Regions from separate parts of the Blastococcus goldschmidtiae genome, predicted to be linked through region 4. Evidence: riboswitches for the same ligand, from Rfam matches in the RefSeq annotation. Region 4 holds a riboswitch; each other region holds the start of a gene.
The links. A riboswitch is a leader RNA that binds a small molecule or an ion and turns the genes downstream of it on or off. The one in region 4 is predicted to bind cyclic di-AMP.

Region 1 (4,075 bases), on a different contig from region 4:
CGGCCTCGTGTCGTCGCGGCCCGCGGGGCGGGCGTCGATGTGGTCGCTCCAGCACCCCGCCGCACTGATGGACGTCCTCGCCTCGACCGAGCGGCTGCTGGCCGCGACCGGTGACGCCGTGGCCCTGTGCTCGGTTTACGGCGAGCAGGCCGCGCGATGACGGCGACCCTGACGCCCGGCGAGCGCACCCGGCTCGGCCGGCGCGCGCAGCTGCTGGCCGGCGCCTCGGTCACCTACAACGTGGTCGAGGCGGTCATCGCCATCGCCGCCGGGCTCGCCGCCGGGTCGGTCGCCCTCATCGGGTTCGGGCTCGACTCGGTCGTCGAGGTGTCCAGCGGGCTGATCATCCTGTGGCAGTTCCGCCACCGGTTGCCCGAGTCGCGCGAGCGGCAGGCGCTGCGCCTGATGGCCCTGGCCTTCTTCGCCCTCGCTGCCTACGTCGGCGTCGAATCGGTCCGGGCGCTCGTCACGGGTGCGGACCCCGACGCGTCGCCGGTCGGCATCGGGTTGGCGATCGCCTCCCTGCTCGTCATGCCCTTCCTCTCCTGGGCGCAGCGCCGCACAGGCCGGGCCCTCGGGTCGCGCGCCGTCGTCGCCGACTCGACCCAGACGCTGCTGTGCACCTACCTGTCCGCGGTGCTGCTCCTCGGCCTGCTCCTCAACGCGACCCTCGGCTGGGGATGGGCCGACCCGGTCGCCGGGCTGGTCATCGCCGCCGTCGCCGTCCGCGAAGGACGCGAGGCGTGGCGGGGCGAGGGCTGCGGCTGCGGCCCGGCCCTCCCCGGCGCGGCCGGAGAGGGCTGCTCCTGCGACGACGGCTGCACCGACGCCTGCTGCGTGCCGTCGGCGGCGGAGCCGCTCCAGGTCTCGATGCGCGAGCCGGGCCGATGACCGTCGCCGCGCTGGTCCTGTACGTGATGGCGCTGGTCGTCCTCTTCGGCGTCCGGTCCTGGGTGCAACAGCGACGCACCGGCTCGGCCGGGTTCCACGGCATCTCCGGCACCCCGGCGGATGCGGGCTGGTGGGGCGGGGCGCTGTTCGTCGCCGCGATCGTCCTCGGCCTCGGCGGTCCGCTGCTCGCGATCGCCGGTGTGGTGCCGACGGACCCGCCGCTCGCCCTCCAGGGAGCCGGACTCGCGGTGGCGTTCGCCGGATTCGCCGCCACCCTGGCCGCGCAGACCGGCATGGGCACGTCCTGGCGGATCGGCGTCGATACCGGCGAGCGCACCGAGCTGGTGACGGCGGGCGTCTTCGCGCACGTTCGCAATCCGGTCTTCACCGCGATGGGAGTCGCCCAGCTCGGGATCGTGCTGACGGTGCCGACGTGGGTCGGGGTCCTCGCGCTGGCGGCACTCGTCGTCGCCGTCCAGCTGCAGGTCCGCGCCGTGGAGGAGCCCTACCTCCGGGCCGTGCACGGCGCGGCGTACGACGCCTACGCGGCGACGGCCGGCAGGTTCGTCCCGGGCCTGGGGCGTCTGCCGGAGGCCGCCGGGCGGCCGGTCGGGATCAGCTGACGGGAACGACCGTCTTGGTGACCTGGCCCGCGGCCACCAGCTGCCCGTCGACCCAGGCCTCCGTGCGCAGGAAGGCGACCGCACGGCCGCGGCGCAGCACCGAGGCGGTGACGTCCACGCGGGCACCTGCCGGAACCGGTCGCAGCAGCGACGCCGTGAGGTCGTGGGTCACCGCGTGCTCGCCGTCGGTCAGGTGGGGCAGCAGCGCCAGGAAGGCGGCCACGTCCAGGACCGTGTAGACGACGCCGCCGTGCAGCATCGCCGCCGGGTTCAGCGCGGGGGAGTCGACGGCGAACCAGATCCCCGCGGCCGGGTCGTCCCGCCGGCGCAGGTCGATGCCGAGGAAGCGGTGCAGCGGGATGTCCAGCACGGCCTGCGCGCGGCCGGCGAGCGCGTCGTCCGACGGCACGGGTGGCTTCCTCTCCTCGCGGTGGGGCGGGTGGGGCTCGAACCCACGACCCAGGGATTATGAGTCCCATGCTCTGACCGGCTGAGCTACCGCCCCGGCGGCCACAGCCTGCCAGAGAGGCATGCCTCACACCCGTGGAACCCGCTGCCCAGCCGTCCCGCTGGTCGCGTCGGCGAGTTCGCCCCGATGTTGCCAAAGTTCCCGTTATCCGGCTGTGACATTCCCAGGTTTGGCTTGTACCGTCCCCTGCGGTCCACCGAGCACAGCCGTCGAACCCGAGGGCCTCGGCCGGACCCCGCCGAACCCGCCGGCCTGATGGCCGGGGGGACCGGGGACCCATCGCAGTTCTGGGGTGAATCCTGCCCGTGCACCTCGCGCGGACAGGTAGGGCACCTAACGGCCCGAACCCGTCAGCTAACTCGGTAGGCGGTCGTGAGGAATGGAGAACCGTCGCCTTGGCGACCCTGCACCACCGCAGCACTACCCCCTCGCCCCGTCGCCGACGCCTCCGGACGTCCCTCACCACCACCGCACTGCTCGCCGCCGCGCTGATCGGCGCGCCGGCGGCGACCGCCGCTCCCGCCGACGACGCCCGGGTCGACGCCGCCCAGTCGGAGCACGACGCCGTCGCGGCGGAGGTCGCCGCGATCGGCGCCCGGGTCGCCGAGGCCGAGCAGAAGCTCCAGCGGATGACCCTCGAGGCCGAGGCCGCCAGTGGCGAGGCGCTCGCCGCCCAGGCAGCCCTCGACGCCGCTTCGCTGCAGGCCTGGTACGCGGCCGCGGCGCTCCAGGATGCGGAGCGGGCCGTCGAGCAGGCCGAGGACGAGGTCGCCGAGATCGGCCGCTCCGCCTACATGGGTGGGGGCCAGGAGACCTTCGGGGACATGCACCTGCTCCTCGACGCCGAGGGCCCTGGAGAGCTGCTCCAGCAGGCCGCCACGCTCGACGTCCTCGGCGCCGAACGTGCGAAGACGATGCGCGCGATGGAGGTCGTCGAGGTCCAGCAGGCCCGCGCGGAGCGGGCGGCCCAGGAATCCGTCGTCGAGCGCGACCGCGCGGCCGGCGCCGCCGCGGAGGCCCACGCCGCCGCCGAGGCGCAGATGGCGGGCGCCCAGGTCGAGTTCGACGCCGTCGCCGCCGACAAGGCGGCCCTCGACCAGCAGCTGCGCGCGGCCGAGATCCGGCTGCTCGAGATGGAGGGCGCCCGCGACGCCGCGGAGGCGTGGGAGGCACAGCAGCGGGCCCAGGCCGAGGCCGCCGCCCGGGCCGCGGCCGTCACCGTCACCAGGACGCCGACCCCGACCCCGACCCCGACCCCGACCCCGACCCCGACCCCGACCCCGAGTGCACAGGGCGCTCCCACGCGGAGCCTCGCCTCGGCCGGCGGCGGCGCCGGTGGTGGTGCGGGCCTGACCAACGGCCGGGTCACCTCCTGCTACGGCTCGCGCTGGGGCACCCTGCACGCCGGCGTCGACATCGCCGCCCCGATCGGCACGCCGGTGCACGCCCCCGACGGAGGCGTGGTGCTCCAGGCCGGCCCGGCCAGCGGATTCGGCCTGGCGGTCGCGGTGCAGCACGGCGACGGCGTGATCACGGTGTACGGCCACGTCAACAAGTTCTTCGTCAGCCCCGGACAGGTCGTCTCGGCGGGCCAGCAGATCGCCGAGGTCGGCAACCGCGGTCAGTCCACCGGGCCCCACCTGCACTTCGAGGTGCACACCGGTGGCCTCTACGTGGATCGCACCAACCCGGTGCCATGGCTGGCCCGGCACGGAATCTCCCTCGGCGGCTGCTGAGCCGAGGGGCGCCCGTGCCCGATCATGGAGCGGTGCGAGCGCGGGAGAGGGCTGACACCACCTGGCTGCGCGCATCCCTGCTGGCGCTGCTGCTGGGGGCGGGCCTGGTGCTCGCCCTCACCGTGGAGCTCCCCGACGTCGACGTCGTCCGGCGCTGGCTGGACGGCGTCGGTGCGGCGGGGTGGGCCGCGCTGGTCGCGGGCGTCGGCGTGGTCCTCATGGCGCCGGTGCCGCGCACGGCCGTCTCGGTGCTGCTCGGCCTGGTCGCCGGGTTCGGGCCCGGGCTGCTCGTGGCCCTGGCCGGGGCGATGCTGGGCGCCGTCGGCAGCTTCGGGCTCGCCCGCTGGCTGGGCCGG
Region 2 (4,075 bases), on a different contig from region 4:
TCGGCGGGATCGGCGGCTCCGCGGCGAGCCGGACGCGGCGGGGGGCGAGCGCAGGGCCGCGGCTCGCCCCCGCCCCGCGAGGGACGACGGCGATCCGGCGGCGTCCGTCGATCTCCCCTGGTGGGACGTGGTGACCGTCGGACACTGCCACGGTACCCACCGTTACGGATCCGTGACAATCGCCGGCGGCGTGTCCGTGCGGGACACGCCTGTCCGCGCCTGCGTCCGGGCGCGGACCACCACCGCCGGCCGTCGCACATCGCGACGGCCGGCGGGACGGCGTCAGCGGTAGTTCACGTGGACGTGGTCGAAGTGGTTGGCCGTCACGCTGCCCCGGTTCGCCATCTGCTTCCAGGCGCCACCGGGTGAGCTGAGGTAGCGCTGCTCCCAGATGATGTAGGCCACGCCGAGCTCGTTCCAGTTGGCGATGTGGTAGGCGGTGATGGCGTCCCCGAGCGCGCGGTTCGACATGACCATGTAGTCCAGCGCGAGCCCGGAGGGGTGCCCCCCGGGATCGGCCGCGCTGGGGCGCGTGCCACCGAGCCTGATGGAACCGGCGCCGGGCACGTTGCTGACCACCGCGTTCGCTGCCGCCTGCACCTGCGGCCGGACCGCTCCGGCGTTGTTGGTGATCCGCGCGACTCCGCGTGCGGCAACCGGGGCGGCTGCGGGGACGACCGACGGTGCCGGCACAGCGGCCGCGAGCGGGGCGGGCGCCCGGGGCGCGGGCGGTGCGGGCGGGGCGGGCGCCCGAGGCGTGGGCGGTGCGGGCGGGGCGGGCGCCCGAGGCGTGGGCATGGCGGACGCCCGCGGAGCAGGCGCCGCGACCGTCACCGGAGCAGGAGCGGGCGGGGCAGCGGCAGGTGCGACCGGCCGCGCGGCGGCGGCCTCCTCGGCAGCTGCGAAGGCCGCAGCCGCCTTCATCCCGGCCTCCGCCTCCGCAGCGGCCATCGCCGCGGCCGCCTTCATCCCGGCCTCCGCCTCCGCAGCGGCCATCGCGGCGGCCGCCTTCATCTCGGCCTCCGCCTCCTCGGCAGCGGCCATCGCCGCGGCCGCCTTCATCCCGGCCTCCGCCTCCTCGGCAGCGGCCATCGCCGCGGCCGCCTCCATCCCGGCCTCCGCCTCCGCAGCGGCCATCGCCGCGGCCGCCTTCATCCCGGCCTCCGCCTCCTCGGCAGCGGCCATCGCCGCGGCCGCCTTCATCCCGGCCGCCTCCTCGGCGGCGCGCCGGGCGGCGGCGTCGGCCTCGGCACGCTGCTGGTCCAGCGCGGCCTGGTCGGCGGCGGCCTGCGCGAGGCCGGCGACGGCCGCCGCCTCCTCGCGGCTGCTGCGGCTGGCCGCCAGCTCCTGGAGCGGCTCGAGCCGGTCCGCCACGTCGTCCGGCGCGGTGGTGGTGCCGATCCCGAGCTGCCCGGCGACGCTTCCCGACCCGGAGGGGGCGGGGGCCGAGGGCGCCGGCCCGGCGCTCGCGGCACCGGCGCCGACCGCGTCGGCGCGCGGGGCGACCTCGCTGCCGATGAGGGCGGTGGCCAGGACGAGGCTCGCGGCGGCGGACGCCAGGTAGGTGCCGGTGCGCACGCCGACCGCTGGGCGGCGGCGCGGGGAGGAGTGCCGGCGGCGGGCGCCGGAGATCGTGGTGCGGACGTTCATGGGTGCGGGTGCTCCGAGACGTGGGGCAGCGACACCCCGGCACGGGGTGAGGAGCTGCACGAGTGGGATCGGCGGGACTGCGCTCCGGGCACGCCCGCCTGCAGGCGGGCATGCGGGGAGCAGGGGCGCGGCTCAGCTGTGCGGGTGGACCCGCCGTCGGTAGTGGGTGCGGGCAGGTCCAGCGGCGGTGCAGGGGCGCGCCATCCGGCGGCTCTCCGTTCTTCCGATACCGCTTACCGGGTTAGCTGACGGGTTCGGGCTCAGAAGTGCCCTACGCGCGACGGATGCGTCTCCGGTGCGCGATTCACCCCAGTGCTGCGGTGGGTCCCCGGCTCGCCGGCGTCCTGCGTGGACGACGGCGACTCAGCGGCGTCCGCCGGACTCCCCGGGGAGGGGACGTGGCGACCGGCGGACGGCATGACGGTAGGCACCGTTATGCATCCGTGACAAACGACCAGGTAGTCGTGCCGATTCATGCGCCGGGCACCCGCCGGGGACCGTGTCCACCCGACCGGCAGGGCCGGAACCGGTCTCCCCCCCGCCGCCCGGGGAGCCTGCAGCGCGACGGGCTCCGGCGGCCAGATCCGGGGCCGGGGTGCAGCGGCCGGCTCGAGGAACCGGGGGTCAGAGGCGCCGCAGGGCCTTCATCGCCTGGGCCGCCATCCGGGCCTCGCCCAGGGCGTTGGGGTGTACGACGACCGGGTTGGTGCCTCCGACGACCGGCTCCACCCAGCGGACACCGATCGGCTGGCAGGCGTCGTGTCCCTCCGACACCCGGGTCATGTCCACGTAGGTCACGCCCGTGGCCTTCGCCGCCCGGCGGATGGCGTCGTTGAGAGTCGCCTGCACGCCCCGCAGGTAGGGGACGTCGCCTTCCGCGACGGGCATCTGCGGGAAGCACCCGCCGGTGGCCGGCAGGATCGACGGGTAGCCGAGGATCGCGACCTCGGCGCGCGGGGCCTTGGCGCGCACCGCCCGGAGCGCCTGGACCAGCGACGGGTACGTGGTGGTGCGGATGGTGTCCTCGAAGGACGAGCCGTACCGGTCACGGCACGGGCTCCCCCGGCCGAGCGTGGAGAGCCCCGCTGCGCCGCACTGGGTGATCGAGTCGATGAACACGCCGCTGTCGTTGCCGCCGATGGTCATCGTGATCACCTGCGTGTCGCTGCTGACCGCGTCCAGCTGCGGCGCCACACCCGGGTACTGAGCGGCGAGGTAGTCGCCGGTGTCGGCTCCCCCGCACGTGACGTCGGTGAGCCGGGCGCCGGTGGCCGCGGCGATGACGTGCGGGTAGTTGGCCGTCGAGCGCAGGCACTGCGGTGGGGCTGTGAGGTCGGGCGGCAGGACACCGGACGCCGCGCTGTAGGAGTCGCCCAGCGCGACGTAGCGGACCGGGCCGCTCCCGCCGTGCGCCTGCGCCGGTGGGGCGACCAGCACGAGCGTGACGAACAGGGCCGACAGGACGGCGGCGAGACGGCGCACGGGGCAGCTCCGGAGGGGGCGTGGACAGGCCGCACGGGACAACGACGGCCCGATCCCCGGGTTACGCGCGTCACACCTGCGAGCGTGGACGTACCTCTTCCGGATGCCCGTGGGCGGTCCGGAGGCCTCCCGGCGTACATCAGCGGTAACACGCCTGACACCATCACCGAACGATTTCCCGATCAGGGGTCCACACCACTCCCTCGCAGAGTGGCGCGGTGGCTGGATCGTGCCCGGGACGAGAAGGTGGGTCGTAGCGGATGGAGAGGATCCTCGTGACTGCCATAGACGCGGTACTGGACGAAGCTGGACTGACGAACGAAGCCGTCCGGTCCTACGTGAAGCACTGGGCACAGCACACCGGCGCCGAGCGGGTGGAGGTCATCAACGCCTCCGACGACGCGCGGCTGATCCGCGAGTCGCTCGACGCGGGCGAGTTGCTGCCCGCCGGGGAGGGCCGCTACTACTCCCGCAGCCACCCGAAGGACACGGCGCGCTCCGAGGAGCGCACCGTCGTCGCGACGAACGACCCCGAGGACAAGGGCGAGTACAACAACTGGCGCCCGGCCTCGGAGATGCGGCCGATGCTCGAGGAGCGGATGGCCGGCAAGTCCGCGGGCAAGACGATGTACGTCGTCCCCTACGTGATGGCGCCGCCCGGGTCTCCCCTGCAGCCCTACGCCACCGGCGTCGAGCTGACCGACACCCGCACCGTCGTGCTGCACATGATCCGCATGGCGCGGGTCGGCGTGCAGTACGTCAACGATCTGGCCGACCAGGACTACTTCGTCCGCGGCGTGCACGTCACCGGCGACCTGGACAACCTGGGCCAGGGCACCGCCGACGATCAGCGCTACTTCGTCACGATCGCCGACGAGCGCACGATCCTGCACTACGGCTCGTCCTACGGCGGCAACGCGCTGCTGGGCAAGATCGCCCACGG
Region 3 (4,075 bases), on a different contig from region 4:
ACGACGTCAACTATGCGGTATCGTAGATCGGTCGCACTCGGGGCTCCGCTGTGCGGCCCACCACGCTGTCGGCCGACCTCTCGGGGGGCTGTTTCCAGGGCGTCCCTGGGGCGGGAGTGCCTCCGGTGGAAAGTAGCAACAACGTCGCGGACGGGCCGGGGCGCCTTCCGCCGAGTAGGGAACCGGCGCCTCCGCGCGGCCCCGGAGACACGTAGAAGGAGAGCCGTGGCCAAGGACAAGGAACCTCGCCAGGACCGCCGGGGTAGTGGATCAAGCCGGTCCGGGGGCCGCCCCGGAGGACGCAGCCGTCCGCAGGCGAACGTTGTCACGGCGCAGCGACCGTGGGGATTGATCGTTGCGGCGATCGCCGTGGTCGTCTTTGCCGCGGCTGTCATCAGCTATGCCGTGGTGCAGGTCGACAAGGCCGAGGCCATGCGTGTCGATTCCGTCGAGGAGATCGACGGCATCGAGGTGTTCGACTACGCCGCCGGCCAGGAGCACGTGAGCAGCGAGGTCGACTACGACCAGACGCCTCCGGTGGCCGGGCCGCACGACGAGGTGTGGGCTGACTGCACCGGGACCGTGTACGAGGTCGATATCCGGCACGAGAACGCCGTGCACAGCCTCGAGCACGGCGCTGTGTGGATCACCTACGACCCGGAGGCGGTCTCCGAGGACGACATCGCCCTGCTCGCCGAGGTCGCTGACGAGTCCGGCCGGATGCTGTCGCCCTACGTCGGCCTGGATTCGCCGATCAGTGTCCAGTCCTGGAACCACCAGCTGAAGGTCGACTCTGCCGCTGATCCTCGCATCAAGCAGTACGCCGATTTCATGACCTTCAACGCCGAACTCTTCCCCGAGCCGGGTGCCACCTGTCAGAGCCCACAGTTCCTGGCCGACCCGCTCGTGGAGGATGGCGCCGCCCTCGACCCCGATTCCGGGACGTCGGCGCCGTGATCAGCTCGGCGCCCCGCGCACGCACCGCCAGGTGGATTCCACCGGCGCGTCGGCGGGAGCGATCGACAGGTCATCCAGTTCCGGACGAGTGCCGTGCCGGGCGAGCGAGTCGACGATCAGACCGGTGGGGAGGAGCGGTGACGGAAGAGACGACCGCTCGGTCGGGGTATCGCCCGCTGCGGGCCCTTCTGGGCGTGGTCGTCGCAGTCGGGCTGCTGCTGCTCGGCGGCGGAGCGGCCGTGGCGCTCGGTCTGGGTCGGGACGAGGCGCCCGGCGCGGATTCCGTGGACGCCGGCTTCTCGCGAGACATGTCCCGCCATCATCTGCAGGCAGTGGAGATAGCCAACCTGGCGTTCGAACGCACCGAGAATCCAGAGATCCGCCAGATGGCGTTCGACATCTCGGCCACGCAGACCAATCAGGCCGGTCGCATGCAGGGCTGGTTGTGGCTCTGGGGAGTCCCACCCGCTGGTGGCGAGACGATGGCCTGGATGGCGACCGACGAGCACGCCGGCCACGACGCGGCCATGGGGGCCGACGGCCTGATGCCGGGCATGGCCACCGAAGTGGAGTTGGCGGAGCTGCGCGACTCGTCGGGCACGGCATTCGACAGGCGCTTCCTGCAGCTGCTGATTCGTCACCACCAGGGTGGTCTGGAGATGGCGGAGGCGGCTGCGGATCGTGCCGAGGAGCAGGCGGTGCGCAGTCTCGCGGGCACGATCGCCGAGACGCAGACTGCCGAGACCTCGACGATGACGAAGATGCTGAGTGCCCGCGAAGGCGAGCCCTTGCCCGAACCCTGAGGCGGGGTCAGGCCCTGCACTCCCTGAGTGGTGTCGGCGCCGAGACCTTCCTCAGTCGATCGTGGCCGATCACGAGCCCGCCGAAGGTGGGTCCTTCCGGCTGCAGTACTTCCTCTGTCCTCGGCCTTGCGGCAGGCGTCCTGCTCGGCCCTCCTGTTCGCCGAACCTTGCGCTGACTGCAGGTCGCCCCGCTCTGTCGTGGGACGACGGTGACTTTGCTGGTCACACCGGCCGCCGTTACCTGACCGTGACAAACTATTCGGTGTCGTAGTACCGTCTCGCCCGGTCCGGTTGAGCCCGCGTCCCTCGACCGAGGGGCCTCGGCCGGATCCCGCCGAACTGTCATCGATGACCACCATCAGGACAGACCGGGGACCCACAGTTCCCTCGGGGTGAATCCTGCGCACTGCCCGGTGCCAGGTAGGGCGCCTTCCCGCCCGAACCCGTCAGCTAACTCGGTAGGCGGCGCGAAGGAAATGGAGCTCGTCGCGTTGGCGACCCTGCGTGCACGACCTGTCCGCGACGACCTCTCACCCGGTGAGCGATCTGAACCCTTCCGCCGGCGCCGGCGACGTCTCCTCGGCAGCACGATCGCGGGCTCTGCGCTGGCTGCCCTGATGAGTATCGCCATCAGCTTTTCGATGACTCCAGCCGTTGCGGCGCCGGGTGACGAGGCTGCGGTCGCACGGTCCGACCGTGATTCAGCGGCGGCTGAGGTGCGACGTCTCGAACAGCTGGTCGCCGAGGCGGAGGATGAGCTCTCGCGCTTCACCGTCGAGGCCGAGGCGGCCGCGGACGCCTCTCGGCGGGCACAGGAGGAGCTCGCCGCCGCGCAGGCCGCGGCATCGGCTGCGGAGGTGGACCTCCAGACCGCTACGGCGGCGGTGGAGCAGGCGCGGGCCGGAGTCGCCCGTCTGGGCCGGGAGAGCTACATGGGAAGCGATTCCCTGGAGACCGCGGCGGCCTTGCTGGACTCGGACGGCCCGGCGGAGTTCCTGCAGCGAGCCTCCACACTGGAAATGCTGACCGACGATCGCGCGGCCGAGCTCACCGAGTTCCGTGCGCTGGAGCGGGAGAAGGCCGAGGCCGGACGTGTTGCGCAGATGGCCCTTTCAGAGCGCGACCAGGCGGCGGCCGGCGCGGCTGAGCTCGAGGCCGCTGCGCAGGCGCGACTGGTCGAAGCCAAGGATGCCTACGACAGCGTCACCTCTGAGCGAACTGCCCTGCAGGGCCGGCTGCAGCAGGCCGAGATCGCGCTGCTCGAGCTCGAGGGCGCCGCGGACGGGCGGGCCGCGTGGGCGGATCGGATCAACACGGAGAACGCGCAGAGAGACGCACAGGCTGCCGCCACAGCGGCGGCGGCTGCCAGCGGTCGCGCAGTGGCTCCCACCACTGGTCGCGTGACCTCCTGCTACGGCTCTCGCTGGGGAACCATGCACTACGGCGTCGACATTGCCGCGCGCATCGGCACGCCGATCTATGCGCCCGAGGCCGGGCGGGTCCTCCAAGCCGGTCCGGCCAGCGGCTTCGGGCTGGCCGTATACGTCCAGCATCCCGACGGCTCGATCACTGTCTACGGGCACATCAACGACTACTTCGTCCAGGCCGGTCAACAGGTATCGGTCGGCCAGCAGATCGCCGAGGTCGGCAACACCGGCCAGTCGACTGGCCCGCACCTGCACTTCGAGGTGCGCACCGGCGGGCTCAACGCTGACCGAGGCAACCCGATCCCCTGGTTGGCGGCGCGCGGCGTCTCTCTCGGCGGAGGATGTTGAGCGATCGGCGCGTGTGCAGGTGGGCGCACCAGGGGCCGAGCGGGGGGCTCATGGATGCAACGCGTCCGTGGGCCCCCGATTTCGTGCGATCAGATCTCTCGCCGGTCTGCTGTCAGCAGCCCGTGCTCCTCTTGAACGCCGGACGTGCGTCGCTGAGTCAGCCGTGGCGGAGCAATGGTCGAGCCCGGGACGGTGCTCGGCTGGTTACCCCGTCGCCGCTTCCGTCGCCAGACGTCGCCCGCCAGAACCGCGACTGACAGGACGGCGCTGACGGTCAGGATCGGCGGGACCAGATGCGTCCACGAGTCGATGCTCGCCACGGAGGCGCCGACGCCGACGTACAGCACCGACCACGGCACGAGCCCGACTGCGGTCCCCAACAGGTAGGGGACGAGCCGGACGCCGCTCAAGCCGGCCGCGTAGCTGACGAAGACGAACGGGGCCACTGGCATGGCTCGCGCAACGAGTACCGAGACGAAGCCTCGTTGGCTCATCACCCGGTCCAGCCGAGCCAGACGCGCGCCGGCCAAGCGCACCACA
Region 4 (4,075 bases):
CCCGGGCCGGCCGGGCCGCGGCGGAACCGGCGGGTCGGTGGGGGATCCGGCTCGTAGGAGCCCATGAGGTGCTGCTCCTCTGGTCGGTGTCGGTCGCGAGGGTAGGTCGGCGACCTGTGAGCCGGGCTCTCCGCGCGAGATCGCGCGGTGCTCCGGGACGGGTCAGCCCGCGGTGCCCAGCCAGGCCTCGATCCGGTCGAGTTCGGCGTGGGTGAGTCCGCGCGTGTAGTGCGGTGCCACGACCAGCACCTGGCCGTTCGCGGCCAGCCAGTCGCGGGTGTCCTCGGCCTGGTCGGCGAGGTCGTCGTCGACCCAGACGATGCGCCGGCCGGGTTCGGCCTCGGCGAGCGCCTGCGCCGCCGCCAGCTTCCACCACCCGGCGATGCCGCCGAGCGCGCCACCGAACCCGGTGGGCAGGAGGTCGCGGCTGTGCGTGCGCAGTCCGCGGGGCAGCCCGAGCGGCTCGGCCAGCAGCCGGTCGGCCAGCTCGGTCCAGGTGGTCAGCCACTGCAGTTCGACCCGGCCGGACTCGTGCAGCGCCCGCAGCCGGGCGACGACGGCCGGGTCCCACGACAGCACGTAGCCGTTGAAGCGCCCGCGCTGCCAGCCCTCGGGGAGGTCCGGGCGCACGGCGTTGAGCACGCCGTCGACGTCGAGCAGCAGGACGGGCGGGGGAGAGGTCACCCCGTCGTCCTACCCGGGATGTGCCGGGTGGTCGCGACCACGCGTCAGGCGGTGATGGCGTCCCGGCGCTGCAGGCGCAGCCGCCGGCGCTCGCGCTCGGACAGGCCACCCCAGATGCCGAAGCGCTCGTCGTTGGTCAGCGCGAACTCCAGGCACTCGGCCCGGACCTCGCATCCGGTGCAGACGCGCTTGGCGTCGCGGGTGGAGCCGCCCTTCTCCGGGAAGAAGGCCTCCGGGTCGGTCTCGCCGCACAGCGCCGACAGCCGCCACGACTCGTCGCCGCCGGCCGGCGCCGCGGCCCAGGGCTGCGACCAGGAGTCCGCAGCGGGCTCGGACCACGGCTGCGGCCAGGCCGACTCGTCAGCGGCCGGGGAGGAATCGGGAACCAGCGACAGGAAGGGGCGGAACGAAGACACGGAGCACTCCAGGGGAAGTGGGGTGGTGACGGACCAGTACGGGCCGATCTCTCTCCGTAACGCTAACGGCGGCGAACCTCGGAGGCTCCGGCGTAAGCACCCCGAAACCGGTCCGTCCGTTTGGCGCATTGTGTCGACTTGTCGGTACGTCGACGTGTCGCCGCGTCGACGAGCCGACGGCTGGGTCCGCTCCGCACACGGGAGCGGACCCAGCCGGTGGAGTCGGATCAGGCGACCCGACGCGCGGTGTTGTAGCCCGGCACCGAGCTGACCGGCACGATCGAGACCGGCTTGCCGTAGGTCGAGGAGTGGACCATCACCCCGTACCCGAGGTAGATGCCGACGTGTCCCACCGGGGAGTAGAAGAAGATCAGGTCACCGGCGCGCAGGTCGGCGCGGCTGACGTAGTGCCCGGCCGTCGACTGGGCGCGGGAGGTGCGCGGCACGTTGACGCCCAGCGCGCGGAAGGACGAGTAGACGAGTCCGGAGCAGTCGAAGCCGCCGGGGCCCGTGCCGCCCCACTGGTACGGCTTGCCCCGCTGGGCCATCGCCACGTGGGCTGCGGCCAGCGCCCGGTCGCGCGGCGCGACCCCGTAGGCGGTCGGTACCGCGGTGAGTGCCGACACCGACGTCTGGGCCGGCAGGGAGGCGACGGCGCCGGGGCCGGGGCTCGCCGAGGCGGCGAGCGGAGAGAGCGCGATCCCCGCGCCGGTGAGAAGGGCGAGCGCTGCTCCGCGGAACGAGCGGCGGGTGATCGTGGACGTGCGAGTAGTCGTCATGGACGACGCGTTCTCCTGTTCTCCATCAACCGCCTACCGGGTTAGCTGACGGGTTCGGACGGGGAGATCGCCCGGCGCTACCGGCGGAGCCGGATCGCGCTTCACCCCAGGACTGCGGTGGGTCCCCGGTCCGGCGCCGCGAAGAGTCCGGCGCCGGTTCGGCGGTGTCCGGCCGGGTGTCACCTGGGGCGGTGACGAACGGGCCTCGGCCGGACCGCGACGACGCTAGGTCGGTCATCCGGTCGTCACAAAGTGACGGATGTGCGTCCCCGGACGCGCCGGCCGGACGACCGCGGACCCGCGCCGGACGGGCGACTCGCGAGCCGACCACGGGGGACGCCGACGGCGCTCCGGGCGTGGCGGCACGCGTGCATGACCGATCGCAACCGGCCGCTTACTTCGTCGCGGCGGCGTGGCGCAACGCACCGTCCCCGCCCCCTCGCGGGATTCCGCCGCCGCGAACCGGTCCCGGCGAGATCAGGACCATCGCCCCACGACGCCGGGACACCTCCCGCTCGACCGTGGTCCTCGCCGGGCGGGAGGGACCCGCCAGGCGTCGGAGGTGGACCCCATGACCGCTGAGCACGTGACCCCGGCTCCCGCGCGGCCCGCGCCGCACGACCCGCCGGCCCCACGGCCCGCACCGTTCGGACGGCGCACCGCCATCGTCAGCCTGACGGTCGGCGCCGCGCTCAACCTCGCCGAGGCCCTGATCGGCAGGGTCGTCGGCCAGGGCGGATCGGTCGCCGGCAGCCTGGACGCCTGGGCCGAGCGCCCGACGCTCGCCGCGGTCGGGCTGGTCGTCGGCACGATCGCCGTCCCGTTCCTGCTGCTGGGCCTGGTCGCCATGGCGCAACTCGTCCGGCCGCACATGCCGCGGCTGGGCACCACCGCCATGGTCCTCGGCTTCGTCGGCGCGCTCGGCTTCGTCGGCATCCACGCCGTCTCGATCATCGACCACGCGGCCGTCGACCAGCCCGACCGCGCGGCGATGGTCGCGCTGATCGAGGACGCGCAGACCAGCGCCCTCGCCGCGCTGATCCTGGTGCCGTTCCTGCTCGGCATGGCGGGCTCGGTGCTGCTCACCTCGATCGGCTACCTCCGCACCCGCGTGGTGCCGATCTGGATCCCCGTCGTCCTGCTGGTGTTCCTGGTCCTCGACTTCGGCGGTTTCCCGACCGGCCCCGTCGATCCGCACTGGCTCTTCGCCGCTGCCTCCCTCGGCCTGGCCGTCACGATCGCCCAGCGGACCGATCGCCAGTGGTGGACCGGTCGCATCGACGAGGCAACCCCCTGACCAGCAGCCATCAGGTCGGTTAGCGTCGCCCGCGAGGTGGTCGAGCCCGTGTTCGAGGAGCGCGCGACGCAGAAGGGCCGGGCCGCCACCACGGCGGCCCGGCTCTCCGCCGCGGCCGCGACCGGCTACCTGGTCGTCGGGCTGGGCGCGCGTCTGGCCACCCCCGCGGCCGACCGGGTGGACCTCCTCGCGTCGCCCGAGCCGGTGGTCGGTCCGGCCATGGCGATCGTCGGCGCCACGCTGCTCGGCCGTGTGCCGGGCCACCGGGTGCTGCAGCTCATGACCCTCATCGGCTGCTTCGCCTGCGTGTACGCCGGCTCCGTCGGCCTCGCCGTCCACGGCTTCACCTCCGGCGACGACCCGGCGCTGGTCTTCCGGATCGCCGCCTGGCTCACCCTCTGGACCTGGGTGCCGTCGTTCGTCACCTTCGCCACCCTGCTCCCGCTGGTCTTCCCGGACGGGCGGCTGCCGTCGCGCCGCTGGCGCCCGGTCGCGATCACCGCGGTCGTGGTCATCGGCACGATGTCGGTGCTCACCGCCTTCACCGACGTCCAGCCCGAGGGTGACCAGCCGGCGAACCCCGTCGCGATCGCGGTTCCCGATGCCTTCCTCGACGGGGCGCAGACGCTGCTCGACCCCCTCGTCCCGGCGCTCGCCCTGCTCGGGCTGGTCAGCCTGGTCCTGCGCTTCCGTCGGGCCGACCCGCAGGGCCGCCGGCAGATCGCCTGGGTCGGCTACGCGTTGGCGCTGGCCGTGCTGGCGGCGTTCGTCGCCCCGGCGCCGATCAACGTCGTCGTCACCCTCGCCGTGCCGCTCGCCATCGGTGTCGCGGTGGTGCGCTACCGGCTGTTCGGCATCGACGTCGTCGTCAACCGCACCCTGGTCGGGACGGCGCTGCT

Region 1: it holds a riboswitch for cyclic di-AMP, as region 4 does, so the genes downstream of both, RM425_RS09675 (M23 family metallopeptidase) here and RM425_RS12265 (C40 family peptidase) in region 4, are expected to answer to the same signal.
Region 2: it holds a riboswitch for cyclic di-AMP, as region 4 does, so the genes downstream of both, RM425_RS05705 (hypothetical protein) here and RM425_RS12265 (C40 family peptidase) in region 4, are expected to answer to the same signal.
Region 3: it holds a riboswitch for cyclic di-AMP, as region 4 does, so the genes downstream of both, RM425_RS06740 (M23 family metallopeptidase) here and RM425_RS12265 (C40 family peptidase) in region 4, are expected to answer to the same signal.

What each region holds. Positions count from the first base shown of each region.
Region 1 is NZ_JAVREI010000005.1:73,967-78,041, forward strand. It holds gene RM425_RS09650 (ArsR/SmtB family transcription factor) at 1-160, shown strand, start outside; gene RM425_RS09655 (cation transporter) at 157-891, shown strand; gene RM425_RS09660 (methyltransferase family protein) at 888-1,514, shown strand; gene RM425_RS09665 (PaaI family thioesterase) at 1,507-1,923, opposite strand; tRNA gene RM425_RS09670 (tRNA-Ile) at 1,946-2,019, opposite strand; cyclic di-AMP (ydaO/yuaA leader) riboswitch at 2,210-2,367, shown strand; gene RM425_RS09675 (M23 family metallopeptidase) at 2,379-3,719, shown strand; gene RM425_RS09680 (TVP38/TMEM64 family protein) at 3,752-4,075, shown strand, end outside.
Region 2 is NZ_JAVREI010000002.1:200,132-204,206, reverse strand. It holds gene RM425_RS05705 (hypothetical protein) at 283-1,650, opposite strand; cyclic di-AMP (ydaO/yuaA leader) riboswitch at 1,866-2,029, opposite strand; gene RM425_RS05700 (SGNH/GDSL hydrolase family protein) at 2,275-3,132, opposite strand; gene RM425_RS05695 (phosphoenolpyruvate carboxykinase (GTP)) at 3,408-4,075, shown strand, end outside.
Region 3 is NZ_JAVREI010000002.1:417,004-421,078, forward strand. It holds gene RM425_RS06730 (DUF3105 domain-containing protein) at 226-957, shown strand; gene RM425_RS06735 (DUF305 domain-containing protein) at 1,095-1,760, shown strand; cyclic di-AMP (ydaO/yuaA leader) riboswitch at 2,083-2,240, shown strand; gene RM425_RS06740 (M23 family metallopeptidase) at 2,378-3,535, shown strand; gene RM425_RS06745 (TVP38/TMEM64 family protein) at 3,625-4,075, opposite strand, start outside.
Region 4 is NZ_JAVREI010000007.1:178,614-182,688, forward strand. It holds gene RM425_RS12250 (transglycosylase domain-containing protein) at 1-65, opposite strand, end outside; gene RM425_RS12255 (HAD domain-containing protein) at 163-684, opposite strand; gene RM425_RS21805 (WhiB family transcriptional regulator) at 729-1,100, opposite strand; gene RM425_RS12265 (C40 family peptidase) at 1,328-1,879, opposite strand; cyclic di-AMP (ydaO/yuaA leader) riboswitch at 1,895-2,053, opposite strand; gene RM425_RS12270 (hypothetical protein) at 2,451-3,176, shown strand; gene RM425_RS12275 (sensor histidine kinase) at 3,213-4,075, shown strand, end outside.